3 regions of the Arthrobacter sp. TJ-270 genome follow, and region 1 is predicted to be linked to each of the others. Evidence: riboswitches for the same ligand, from Rfam matches in the RefSeq annotation. Region 1 holds a riboswitch; each other region holds the start of a gene.
What was found. Region 1 has a riboswitch for S-adenosylmethionine ahead of AC4D2M_RS03765 (rhodanese-like domain-containing protein). Riboswitches for the same ligand answer to the same signal wherever they lie in the genome.
Positions count from the first base shown of each region.

Region 2: linked by a shared signal. The riboswitch ahead of AC4D2M_RS11885 (cobalamin-independent methionine synthase II family protein) and the one ahead of AC4D2M_RS03765 (rhodanese-like domain-containing protein) in region 1 are both predicted to bind S-adenosylmethionine.
Region 3: linked by a shared signal. The riboswitch ahead of AC4D2M_RS13915 (ABC transporter ATP-binding protein) and the one ahead of AC4D2M_RS03765 (rhodanese-like domain-containing protein) in region 1 are both predicted to bind S-adenosylmethionine.

Region 1 covers NZ_JBZCNB010000001.1:793,921-798,339, forward strand. Annotated here, with positions in the region: gene pabB (aminodeoxychorismate synthase component I) at 1-1,299, shown strand, start outside; gene AC4D2M_RS03755 (hypothetical protein) at 1,392-1,676, shown strand; gene AC4D2M_RS03760 (aminodeoxychorismate lyase) at 1,786-2,640, shown strand; SAM riboswitch class IV at 2,729-2,854, shown strand; gene AC4D2M_RS03765 (rhodanese-like domain-containing protein) at 2,861-3,343, shown strand; gene AC4D2M_RS03770 (O-succinylhomoserine sulfhydrylase) at 3,414-4,419, shown strand, end outside.
Region 2 covers NZ_JBZCNB010000006.1:7,110-11,528, reverse strand. Annotated here, with positions in the region: gene AC4D2M_RS11890 (HNH endonuclease) at 1-229, shown strand, start outside; gene AC4D2M_RS11885 (cobalamin-independent methionine synthase II family protein) at 331-1,569, opposite strand; SAM riboswitch class I at 1,580-1,676, opposite strand; gene AC4D2M_RS11880 (DUF3040 domain-containing protein) at 2,035-2,313, shown strand; tRNA gene AC4D2M_RS11875 (tRNA-Thr) at 2,392-2,468, opposite strand; gene AC4D2M_RS11870 (DsbA family protein) at 2,577-3,416, opposite strand; gene otsA (alpha,alpha-trehalose-phosphate synthase (UDP-forming)) at 3,550-4,419, shown strand, end outside.
Region 3 covers NZ_JBZCNB010000008.1:5,741-10,159, reverse strand. Annotated here, with positions in the region: gene AC4D2M_RS13930 (DUF2264 domain-containing protein) at 1-789, opposite strand, end outside; partial or broken gene AC4D2M_RS13925 (substrate-binding domain-containing protein) at 904-1,269, shown strand; gene AC4D2M_RS13920 (ThuA domain-containing protein) at 1,322-2,017, shown strand; SAM riboswitch class I at 2,085-2,182, shown strand; gene AC4D2M_RS13915 (ABC transporter ATP-binding protein) at 2,188-3,018, shown strand; gene AC4D2M_RS13910 (aliphatic sulfonate ABC transporter substrate-binding protein) at 3,087-4,127, shown strand; gene AC4D2M_RS13905 (ABC transporter permease) at 4,127-4,419, shown strand, end outside.

The DNA.
Region 1 (4,419 bases):
ATACTGGCGGACGACGGCGGACGGTTCGGCCAGCTCGCCCAGCACACCGACGGCACCACCTCGGTCACCAGTGGTCCGGTCACCGCACGTATCGCCGGGCCGTTTTTCCGCTGGCTCGACGGCGTATGGGGCAGGCGTGCCGTCCGGCTGCCCGACACCTACCCCGGTCCGTTCGCCCTCGGTTGGCTCGGCTACCTCGGCTACGAGCTGAAGCGGGAAACCGGCGGTTCCACCACACCGGGCACCGACATGCGCGGCACGGTCCCGGACGCCTCGCTGCTCTTCGCGGGCCGCGCCGTCGTCCTCGATCAGCGAGATCGGCGCACCCACCTTCTGACCCTGCGTGACGGCTCCCGAGACACTGACGCCGATGCCTGGCTGGAACGTGCTCGCGCCGTCGTACTCTCGGGCGGAACTGCTCCGGCTCCGGCCGAGCGGCTGCCCGCTCCCCGCTTCTCCGCACGCGATACACGCGAGCAGTACCTGGAGAAGATCCGCACGGCAAAGGCGGAGATCGCCGACGGCAACTCGTACGAGGTGTGCCTGACAACCGCCCTCACGGCTCACGCGGAGGGTCCGGTTCGGCCCTTCGAGGCCTACCTTGAGCTGCGGCGTGCCAACCCGGCTCCGTTTGCGCACTACTTCTCTTTCCCCGGCCTTGCTATTGCCAGCACCTCGCCGGAGCGGTTCCTCCGGCTCGACTCGTCCGGCGGGATGCGCGCCGAACCGATCAAGGGCACCCGGCGCCGCTCCGCCGATCCTGACGAGGACGCCGCCCTGCAGGCCGAGCTGCGCACCAGCACCAAGGACCGCGCGGAAAACATCATGATCGTGGACCTGCTGCGCAACGACCTCTCCCACCTGGCCATCCCCGGCACCGTCACGGTGAGCCGCCTGTGCGACATCGAAACGTACGCAACGGTGCACCAGATGGTCAGCACTATCGACGCGCAGCTGCGGCCGGGGTCCTCCCGCGCCGAAGCAGTCGCCGCCGCGTTCCCTGCCGGTTCCATGACGGGCGCGCCGAAAATCAGCACCATGGTTATCCTCGACCGGCTCGAAGGTGCACCGCGGGGTGTCTATTCGGGCGCCGCCGGGTACTTTTCGCTCGATGGGGCAGCGGACCTCGCCGTCGTCATTCGTACGCTCGTGATGGAGAATGACGACGACGACACCCGCCTCACGCTCGGCGTGGGCGGCGCGATCACGGCCGATTCCGACCCGTCCGAGGAGTGGGAGGAAGTGCGGACGAAGGCGTTCGGGGTATTGTCCGCGCTGGGCTCGTCCTTTCCGGCATAGTCCACATTGCTCGCTGCACGCGGCCTTCCGTCACCTCATCCCGTGTGGAAGCATTGAACAGGCAAAGGACGGATCAACGAAGGAGAAAGGTCATGACCAGCTCCCGCGATGAAAACACGCCCAGCCTGGACGATGTTCAGGAGCCGGACAACGAATTCCTGCCCAACCGGATCTACCAGGGGCACGCAGGAGAGCCCGAACGCCTGGATGATGACGCCCTGGCGGCAGCCACGGAGCAGGAGCGGGTCGACGCCGGGCTCATCGACTACGCCCCAGACCAGGTTCCGGATGCCACCGACCCCCTCCCTGAGGAGGCCTCTGACGAAGCGGACCGGGCACAGCGTGGACTGAACGGGGAAAGCAATCCCGATTCCTGAGAACGCCGGCCCATAGCGCTCGCCCCGGGGCCCTCGGTCGCTAGCGCCTATCGCCCTCCCTGGCCTCGCTTCGCTCGCCCCGGGCCCCTCGGTCGCTAGGCTGGTGCCCATGACTGTTCTGGTGTTCCTGGACTCCTCCTCCCCCGCAGGCCGGATCGCTGACGCGACGCAGCCGCAGCTCAAGGTCACTGACACCGGAATCACGCGCGGCGACGGCATCTTCGAGACCATGCTCGCCGTCAACGGCGCGCCCCGGAAGCTGCAGGCGCATCTGGCCCGGCTGGCGACCTCTGCCGAGGCGCTGGAACTGAAGGTGCCGCCGTCGGACGCGTGGGAACGCGCCATCGCCACCGCGCTGAAGGAAACCGGCGACGACGGCGAACTGGTGGTCAAACTCGTCGCCACCCGCGGGGAGGAAGGGGCCGGTGCGACCTCCTGGGTGCTGGTCTCACCGCTACCCAAGGGGCTGCGCGGGCAGCGCCTCTCGGTACTCCTCCTGGACCGCGGTTATGACAGCACCGTCGCGCAGCGCGCGCCGTGGCTGCTGATGGGGGCCAAGACTCTCTCCTACGCGGTGAACATGGCCGCCCTCCGCTACGCCCGCTCCCACGGCGCCCACGACGTCATCTTCACCTCCACCGACGGCAAGGTGCTCGAAGGCCCGACGTCGACGGTCCTGATTGCCCGGGTGACCGACGGCGTCAAGCAACTAATCACACCGCAGCTGGAGAGCGGGATCCTGCCCGGAACGTCGCAGGGGGCCTTGTTCGCGACCGCCCGTGATGCGGGCTGGGAACTCGGTTATGGCCCACTGGTGCCGGAGGACCTGTTCAACTCCGAGGGCGTCTGGTTGATTTCGAGCGTCCGCCTGCTCGCCGAAGTCGGGTCGATTGACGGGAAGCCGGTCACGGTGTCTCCCGAGTTGACCGCCGAACTCGGAGCCCTGGTGCAGGCAGTCTCCTGAACCGGAACATATAGCGCACGCGCAGGGCGTTACCGCACATTACGGCACAGCGTGGCGGACGGGGTTGCCGGTGCTAGGTTCAATCCGGAGTAACGAGCGCCAGTGCCAAGCCCTGACTTGCTGGCCGGCAACCCTCTTTCACGGCGGGGTGCCTCAGGTGACTACTCGGCACACCGATCAGGATCCACGATCACCAGCGTGCACAGCGTGAGGAGACACAGTGTCACAGCATTACACCCCCCATCAGCAGCCAGGCAACGGCTACGCCGGAGACATCACGCCGCGCGAAGCGGTGGAACGCGTCAGCAAGGGCGCCGTCCTCGTGGATGTCCGCACAGTCGAGGAATGGCAGACCGTCGGCGTCCCTGACCTCACCGATGCCGGGACCGTCCCCCTCTTCCTGGAGTGGAACCGCTCCGACGGCACCCGCAATGTCTCCTTCCTCAACCAGCTGAACGGCCTCAAGGGCAGGGAGCTGCTGTTCCTCTGCCGCTCGGGCGTCCGCTCGGTTGCCGCGGCGCAGAGTGCAACGGCTGCCGGGCACACCGCCTACAACGTGCTGCACGGTTTCGAGGCGAACGGCGGCTGGCGCTCCAGCGGCCTTGCGACCACCGCCCACGCCGAATCCGGTACCCCTGAATCCGGCAGTGCCGAATCCGCGGCTGCCAGTCCGGCGAACGGGCAGGGCGACGCCGGTGAGTGAGTCCACGCCGTCGTCGTTCTCTCCGGCAGCGGGTCGGGAGCCGATCGCCGGTAACGGTGGCTACCCCCGGATCCAACGGCCGGACGACGACACCGCCGCCTGGTCGCCCGACACCCTCGCCGTCCGCGGCGGGCTCGCACGGTCCAATTTCGAGGAAACGTCCGAGGCCCTCTTCCTGAACTCGGGATTCGTGTATTCCTCCGCGGCTGCGGCGGAGGCCGCGTTCACCGGCGACGTCGACCGCTTTGTCTACTCCCGGTACGGCAACCCCACAGTCGCCATGTTTCAGGAACGACTGCGTCTTCTTGAAGGAGCGGAAGCGTGCTTCGCCACCGCCAGCGGCATGTCCGCCGTCTTCACCGCGCTCGGAGCGCTCCTGGCTGCCGGCGACCGCGTAGTCGCCTCCCGCAGCCTGTTCGGCTCCTGCTTCGTCATCCTGAATGAAGTCCTCCCGCGCTGGGGCGTGGAGACGGTCTTCGTGGACGGCTGGGACCTCAACCAGTGGGAAGAAGCGCTGAGCGTCCCTACCACCGCTGTGTTCTTCGAATCCCCTTCGAACCCGATGCAGGAAATCGTCGACATCCGGGCAGTCGTGGAACTCGGCCATGCCGCGGGCGCGCAGGTCGTCGTGGACAATGTCTTTGCCACACCGCTGTTGCAGCGGTGCACGGAACTGGGTGCCGACGTCGTTGTCTATTCCGGCACCAAGCACATCGACGGCCAGGGCAGGGTCCTGGGCGGCGCAATTCTCGGCCGCAAGGAATTCATCGAGGGTCCGGTGAAGACCCTCATGCGGCACACCGGTCCGGCCCTGTCCTCCTTCAACGCCTGGACCCTCCTGAAGGGACTCGAGACGCTCTCCCTGCGGGTCAACCACTCCTCGTCCTCGGCGCTGACCCTCGCCCGCTGGCTGGAAGCTCAACCGGCAGTGACCTGGGTGCGCTATCCCCTGCTCGAATCTCACCCGCAGTTCGATCTCGCCGCTGCCCAGATGACGGCCGGTGGCACGGTGGTCACATTCGAACTGAACGCCCCCGAGGGCCGGGCGAAGGAGCGGGCGTTCGCACTGCTCGATG
Region 2 (4,419 bases), on a different contig from region 1:
CTTACTTGGGCCCGACTATGAGATCGACCCGATCACCGATCTGGTCCCGTTGTGCCCGAACTGCCACTACATGGCTCACAGTAGACGCCCCACCCCGTATACCCTTGCCGAGCTGCGCGCCATGATCGCGACCGCGGGGCATTTGCCGGGAGTGGTCGTCACCGCGGAGCAACAGCGAGCGCAGGACGCTGCACTAAGGATCGCCCAAGCTCGCTCTGTTACAGAATGAACGATTCCGGACCGGCATCCGCCGCCCCAGACGACATGCAGCGGGACGACACATCAACGACGTGTCGTCCCGCTCAGAGTTCCCTAGGGTGTTTTGTACGGTTAGATCAGCGTCGCTGAACGGCCGAACAACTTGTTTGAGGCGATCTGCGCCCCGCGGCCCAAAGCTTCAAGCTTGGCTGTGGCGATCTGCGGGTGGAGTCGCCCTCCGAGGCCGCAGTCGGTCGAGGCGATGACATTCTCGCGCCCTACCAAGCTCGCGAAGCGTTCGATGCGCTGCGCGACCAGCTCAGGGTGTTCAACCACGTTCGTCGCATGGGAGACGACACCGGGCACTATGAGTTTTCCGTCCGGCAGCGTGGTGTCCTGCCAAAGGGCCCACTCGTGTTCGTGGCGCGCGTTCGCGGCCTCGAAGGAGTACGACCCGGCGTTGATGCTCAGCACAAGGTCCAATATGTGCCGGAACTCTAGATCCGTCGTGTGCGGACCATGCCAGGATCCCCAGCACACGTGCACTCGGACCTGGTCCTCCGGCAGGCCCCGCAGTGCGTAGTTGAGGGCCTCCACCCGAATGCGGGTGAAGCGCTGGTAGTCCTCGACGCTGGGTTCGGGGTTGATCTGATCCCAGTTCTCAGCGAGGGAGGGGTCATCGATCTGGACGATGAGACCGGCGTCGACGATGGCCCGGTATTCCTCGCGCAGCACGTCGGCCCATGCATAGATGAACTCTTCCTCGCTGGCGTAGTAATCGTTGCCGATCCTGCTCGCCGACCCCGGCGAAAGTGCGGTGATGAACCCCGTTCGGACGTTCGCCGCGTCAAGGCCTACCTTGAGGTTCGCTATGTCCGAGGCCAGTGCATCCTGGCCGATGTATGAAATTGGACCGGTAGCGGAGGGGAACGCCGTGGCGTTTTTGCCAAGCTGGATTCCGCTCTCAGGGTCCTGATACGCTGCTGCGAAGCGAGTCCAGTCGCGCCGATCCGCGAACGACGTCAGTTTGATCGCGCCGGGTTCGCTGCGCACGGCATCGGCGAGGATCGGGTTGTAGTCCGTCAGTTCAAGACCGGCGGTACGCTGGAAGCTGTAGGTCCACCAGGCGCCGTAGTCCACGGCATTCGACATGGCCTTGCCGTACTCGCCATCCCCCGGGATGGTAATTCCGAGGTCCTTCTGCCACTGGACGAGGTCCACCACGGCGGAGGTGAGCAGGCCCTCGAATTCCGGGGTTCGCTGCAGGGTGAAGCCATCCTCAGCGAGGGTTCTGGCGGCGTTGGCGGCGATCAGTTCCGGTGTGCGCGGCAGGGAACCGGCGTGGCTGGTGTGAATGCGGTCAGTTGTCATGGTGCTGTTCCTTCCATCGGTCCTGCCATTAGCACCGTTCCGGATGGGAGGTCCGGGGGAAGCTGCAGCGTCAGGGAGGCAGGTCTCTCAGCTGCTCTGGATGGTGGGGTTTAGGGCTCTAAATCCACCGGTGACGCAGGCACGCCCTCTCCACGGCCACAGGCCGAGCACCAACAGAAGAGGCTCCCACCATCATGGTGGCACTGTCAGCCCCCACCCAAAAACACCCCGTCATGAACCGAAACGAAGCATCCCACGAAGCTTAGAGCGGTGAATGGGATGAGCGCTGCTAAAGCCTGACCAATTCCCACTTTCGAGATCCATAGGTCGCTCTGTGCTCTCCCCCGGGCAAGGACCATACTGGATACAGAGCAAGCATTATGAAAGTCATCGCCGGGTCCGTCGCTGTTACGCGCCGTTCCCTGTCGGTGAAGCTCCGCAAGACCAGGGACAAGAAGGCCGTTGATGCCGCTATCGGATGAAGAGCGTAGACGCCTACGGGAGCTCGAAGAGGAGCTCGCGGCAGAGGACCCCGATCTGGCCCACAAGTTACAAGACGCGGGACCATCCAAGCGTATCGGCGCGCGCGAAGTTTATGGGCTGCTGACCATCCTGGCCGGCTTCGGACTAATCATCGCTGGAATCAGCATGCAGCTGACCATTCTCGGTGTCCTGGGTTTCCTCGCAGCAGGCGCGGGAGCTTACCTCTTCTTCAGCGGTTGGAGCACGCGCCGCTTCCCCTAATGTCCCGGTTAGGTCTGTCGGCCGGCAACGAGGCCTCGCGGAGCTAGCGGTGTTGCGGCAGTCAACCAGCCTTCTTAGTGGAGCCCCCTGCCGGATTCGAACCGGCGACCCCCTGTTTACAAGACAGGTGCTCTGGCCAACTGAGCTAAGGAGGCGGACTGGCTGAGCCAGCAGGCGCCGTCGTCGTAAATGAACTTCCAACGGCGCTACACAAGATTAGCCCAGCGCCGCGGTCGGCGGGAAATCAGTGGGCTTGGAAATTCTCAGTTCCTGGCTTCGACCTTCTCCCGGGTGACCGTTGCAAAGTCGCTCACCGCGTCCGGTACCTCCTCACCGTCGACGAACACAGTGGGAGTGCCGTTGACCCCGTAGGTTTCGGCTGCCTGGGTTCCGAATTTCACCCACGGTCGGAAAGTATTGTCATCGAGGCAGGCCGTGATGTCCCCGGCACCGGCAGTTGTGGCCATCTCCGCGAGTTCCGCATCGGACAGTTCGCCGTTCTCGAAATTACCGAACAGTGCCGTTGAGAAGTCCCAGTAGGCCGGCGGCGAGCTATCCGCAACGCAGGCAAGGGCGGCAGCACCCCGGGAGGAATAGTCCGTCTGCGAGTTGGGGTCGAGGTACGCAACGTTCCGGTACTCGAAAGTGATGGCGCCCTCATCGAGCCAGGTTTGTATCTGCTCCGCGTGAGTGCGCTCGAAGTTGGCACAGTGCACGCAGTTCACGTCGATGTAGGCCACTATCTGCACCGGCTCGTCAGCACTGGTCGCAGCCACACCGGGCGGCGGCCCCGCTGGGCTGGGCGCTTCCTCCGGCAGTGTGGCGACGTCGACGGTGTCCACGGTGGTGGGCGCAAGCTCGGTCGTGGACGTCAGTGCGATCCCGCCGTACTCGTTGCCATGTTCAGGGGCCGGACCTGCATCGGGGACCTCGTTGCGCATGTTCCCGGCGACGATGAGACCGACGATCACGAGAATGGCAACGACGGCCGCCACAACTCCCCACTTGATGAGGAAGGATGCCCGCTGCTGCCGCGTCTCCATCTCCTGCCGCGCCTCCGACTTCCGCTGGGCCTTGCTGGGTCTGGGATTACTGGGCGTCATCAGTCCTCGTTGTTCACATCGGTTCCGTCTTCGACCCACTTTAGGCGACGTAGCTGAGCGCTTCCCCGCCGCGCGGCCGCGCCGCCCAACCAGCTAAAGTCATAAGTAGGCCTACCATCGTCAGGGAGACAGTATGCAATCAGGTGACACAACGTACGGTGAGTTCGAGTTCATTGTCGTGTCCAACCGGCTTCCGGTTGATCGCGTGACCGACGACGACGGCAACGGCACCTGGCGGCGGTCACCCGGCGGGCTGGTCACCGCGCTGGCTCCCGTCATGGAGAAGGCCGACGGCGCGTGGGTGGGGTGGCATGGTGCTGCTGACGAGACCCTCGAAGCCTTCGACCACACTGACATCCGGCTCGTTCCCGTCCCCCTGAGCGAAGATGAAGTCGAGTTCTACTATGAAGGCTTTTCGAACGCCACGCTCTGGCCGCTGTACCACGACGTCATAGCACCGCCCGAGTTCCACCGCCACTGGTGGGATTCATACCGGAAGGTCAACGAGCGCTTTGCAGCGGCGACCGCAGCCGTAGCAGCCGAAGGCGCCACCGTGTGGGTGCAGGATTACCAACTCCAGCTCGTTCCCAAGCTCCTCCGCGAAGCCCGACCGGATCTGAAGATCGGTTTCTTCAACCACATTCCTTTCCCTCCGCTGGAGATCTATGCGCAACTCCCGTGGCGCCGCCAGGTCATCGAAGGCCTGCTCGGCGCCGACCTGATCGGCTTCCAACGGCCGAGCGATGCCAGCAACTTCCTGCGCTGCGTGCGCCGCTTCCTTGGGCTCGCGGTCCGTCAGCAGCAGGTGCAGGTGAAGGGCGCGGACGGTGCACCTGACTACGTATCGCGGGCCGAGGCCTTCCCGATCTCCATCGACGTGCAGCGCATCGTCGACCTGGCGAACCGCCCGGACATCATCGAACGCTCCCAGGAAATCCGCCGTGAACTCGGGAATCCCAAGCACATTCTGCTCGGTGTTGACCGCCTCGACTACACCAAGGGC
Region 3 (4,419 bases), on a different contig from region 1:
GTCAGCACCGACGAGGCGGACGGCGTCGAGCAGGAACCGGTCGAGGTGCGCGGTGTCGCGGTCGCGGCGGGCGGGGCCGGGGCCGCCGTCGTCGTGACCGGCCATCCGGTGCCACAGCGCCGGGTACAGATGGAGTGCCCAGCCGGCGTAGTGGTCATAGGCGCGTTGACTGCCGTCGCTGTACCACCCGGCGTCGCGCACGAAGGTGTCGTGGCGCACGAGGTCCTCGTCGATGTTGTCCTGGCTGTAGTCCGCTCCGACGGACTTCAGGAACTGCTGGACGACGATGCGGAACCAAACCCAGTTGGTGGATGGGTACTCGGCGTTGGTGGTCAGGGAGAACCAGTCGACGAGCTGTTCCTGGACGGTGGCGTCCAGTCCGTCCCACAGCCAGGGGCGCGTCATGTCGAGCACGATGGCCAGGGCCGCAGCCTCGACCTTTGCCTGGCCGTGCTCGTCGGGGCGAACCCAGCGTTCGGCCGACGTGGGATCGGAGCCGGAGCGCAGGCCCTCGGCATACCACTCGGCAAGTCCTAGCGGATCGTCGCCGCGCTCGCCTGTGAGCCGGAAGCCCGCGGTGAGGAAGGTGCGCGCGAAGCCTTCGAGGCCGTCGATGGCCCGGCCGTAGCCGCCTTCGCGTCCGGGCGGCGTGATGCGGGCGTGGCTGGGACTGGCCCACTTGCGTACGCCGAGCAGCATCGAGTCGGCCTGTGCCGCGTGGTGCTCGCGGGTCCATCCCGTATAGGGCGAGAGTTCCCGGTCCAGGGCCGGAAGTGTCAGCTTGTTCATGCGCTCATGAGTCCTTCACCCGGCGCCACCCATCCCAACCGCTCCGGCCCTGCGGCGACGATCCGTTCGGCGAAGGTTCCATAACCCATCGCAGCTACTGCCTCCGGCTTATTCATGGAGCGGTCCTTTCCTGTGCCTGATACTCGATCGGTGTGCCTTGCATCACGTTCGGGACCAGTACATACTCAGAGTCGGCATGAAGCAATCACGTTTTCCGCCTCTCCACGGACGCAGCACTCGACGAGACGGCTGGAAAGCAGGGCAGTCCGCGGGCCGAGCACTTCGATAAATCCTAAGGATGACCTGGCGGTCGTGGCGTACGACGACGAGGTCGCCTACCTTGCCGAGCCCGCCATCTCCGCGGTGCGGCCGCCGAAGCACTACGTCGGCCGGGTGGCGGTGCAGATGCTCGCCGCCCGGATCGCCGAGGGCCGGCGACGGCCCGTCCACCGCCTGGAGCTGAATCCGGACCTGATCGTGAGGGACTCCTCGCTTGGAACGCCTCACCCGTCACCTACAGAGATGAGCTCCCATGACAACAGCACTGCTCCTGAGCGGCACCGGACGGTACGCGGACCCCTGGCACCCCTTCGCCGAGACATCCGCTGCGGTTGCCGGCCTACTTCAAGACCACGGTCTCACCGTGGAAACCGCGGACGACGTCGACTGCGCTCTCGAAGGCCTCCAGGACTCCGCCTCCTGGCCGGACCTGCTGGTGGTGAACGTCGGCCTCCCCCGCGACGACGACGGCACGTCCCCCGGATCAGAGGCCGCCTCCGCGGGGCTGGACGCCTGGGTTGCCGGCGGGCGGCCGTTGCTGGCCCTGCACTCCAGCTCCACCAGCTTCTTGGATTCGGAGTCGTGGGAGAAGGCACTCGGGGGTCGGTGGGTGCGGGGCGTGTCCATGCATCCGGAGTACGGCCGGGCACACATTGTGTTGGAGGGCTCCTTTCCGGTAGGCGTCTCTGACTTCACGGTCGACGACGAACGTTACAGCTGGCTGCGCACGTCACCGGAGGTCGTCGTCCATGCCCGCCACGAACACGAGGGGCATCTGCATCCGCTGATGTGGTCGCTGGAGCGACCGCTGGAGCGCACCGTGGAACAGGGAGCGGGAACCGCTACAGCGCGGAGCTTCTACGACGCTCTCGGCCACGACGCGGCGTCGTACGCGTCACCGGAACACCGGGAGTTACTGGAGCGCGCGGTGGACTGGCTGCTCGCCTGACCGCTGTGGGCCTGCTTTGTTACGACATATATTGCAAAGGCACGTCAGAAAGTCGTTTAGTGGAAGTCCACCATCCCGAGCGGCCGAGAGACCTGGATCGTTGACGCCGCAGCAACCCTTACCTGCATGCAGGAGAACGGGTGCTACTGCCAGGAGCGATGGAGTTATACATGAGCACCGTTCTCAGCGCGCAGCAGCAGGCACAGGCCACTAACAACGCCACAGACAAGCTGGCCCTTCCCCTGACCTTTTCCTCCCTCACGCGGTCCTTCGGCGGCGGAACCAGCGAGCATGTAGTCCTCCGCGACATCAACCTCGATGTCCGCGCCGGTGAGGTACTCGCCATCGTCGGTGCCAGCGGCTGCGGGAAGTCCACGCTCCTGCGGGCCGCAGCGGGCCTCGACGCACCGACATCCGGTGCCGTCCTCATCGACGGAACCGCGGTCAACGGCATCGATGACCGCTGCGCCGTCGCCTTCCAGGAACCGCGTCTCCTCCCCTGGCTGTCGCTCCGGGCCAACGTCGCAATCGGCCTGCCCAGGGGAACCGGCGCGGCCGCCGGCAAGGCGAAGGTCACCGAACTGCTGGGCCTCGTGGAGCTCGCGGACTTCGCCGGGCACCGGCCCCGTGAAGTGTCCGGCGGCATGGCCCAGCGGGCATCCCTGGCCCGGGCACTCGCCCGGAACCCGGGCGTATTGCTCCTCGATGAGCCGTTCGGCGCTCTTGACGCCCTCACCCGGCTGAAGATGCAGGACCTCCTTCTGGATATCCACGCAGCCCAGCCCACTACGGTGCTGCTGGTGACGCACGACGTCGACGAGGCCCTCCAGCTCGCAGACCGCATCATCGTGCTCGGCAAGTCCGCCGATCCGTCACGCCCCGGCGCCTCCGTCACCGAGGTGCTCACCGTCCCGGGCGACCGCCCGCGGGACCGCAATGCCGCCGACCTCGGCCGAATGCGCAGCTCCCTGCTCACCACCCTCGGCGTCAAAGGCCACTAGACCACACACAGCTTGTTCCGTCGTCGTGCCCGTCTGCACGGCGACTGCTACCCCTCGCAAAGGAAACCATGAACCGCACCCGCTCGCCCTTCACCCGCCGCGCCGTCCTGTCCGTAGCGCTCGCCGCCACCGGCACGCTCGCCCTGACCGGCTGCCTCGCCGGTGAGAACGCCGCGTCCGCCGAAGAGGCTTCCACGGCCACCGAGCTCAACATTGACTTCGCCACTTACAACCCGCTCAGCCTGGTCATCAAGGACCAGGGTTGGCTCGAAGCGGAGCTTGAGGACGAAGGCGTGACCGTCAACTGGGTCCAGTCCGCCGGTTCCAACAAGGCCAATGAAGCCCTCCGCGCCGGAGCGGTCGACGTCGGATCCACCGCCGGGTCCGCTGCTCTCCTCGCCCGTTCCAACGGGTCACCGATCAAGACGATCGACATCTACTCCCAGCCCGAGTGGTCCGCCATGGTCACCGTCGAGGGCACCGGCATCGAGACCCTTGAGGACCTGCGCGGCAAGTCGATCGCGGCAACCAAGGGCACCGACCCCTACTTCTTCCTGATCCAGTCGCTCGAGTCCGCTGGCATCGACCCCTCCGAGGTCACCGTGCAGAACCTGCAGCACGCCGACGGCTGGGCAGCACTGAACAACGGATCCGTTGACGCCTGGGCGGGTCTGGACCCGATCATGGCTTCGGCTGAGCAGGAGGGCGCCGAGCTCTTCTTCCGCAACATCGACTTCAACACCTACGGCTTCCTCAACGCCAACGAGGAATTCCTCTCCGAGAGCCCCGAGCTTGCCCAGACCGTGGTGAATGCCTACGAGAAGGCGCGCGAGTGGGCGAAGGAAAACCCGGAGGAGACGGCACAGATCCTCGCCGATGTTGCCGGCATCGACGTCGAGATCGCCAACGCCGTCATCATCGAACGCACCAACCTGGACGTCGACCCCGCACCGGGCGAGGCACAGCGGAAGGTTCTCGAGAAGGTCGGCCCGGTATTCGTGGAAACTGGTGATGTCTCCTCGCAGGAGCAGATCGATGAAGCCCTCGACACCCTCTTCGACGACTCCTTCGTCACCAACGCCGATCCTGACGCCATCCAGGGTTCCTAATGACTCAGATGGGTAATCCCGGTAATACCGGGGCCAGCGTCTACCCCACCAGCAAGGAAGGCCTGGAAGCCACCGGCCATACCGTGACAACAGCGGACGACGACGGCGGCTCACCTCTTGAGCCCACAGAGACCTCCGGGGGGCTGCTGAGCCGGCGACCGGTCCGTCTCCTGCTGGGGCTGGTGGTTCCCGCCCTCATCCTCGTCGCCTGGCAGTTGAACTCGGTCGTGGGCGTGTTCAGCGCCGTGCAGCTGCCGCCGCCCTCCGCTGTGCTGACCGCCGCCGTCGAACT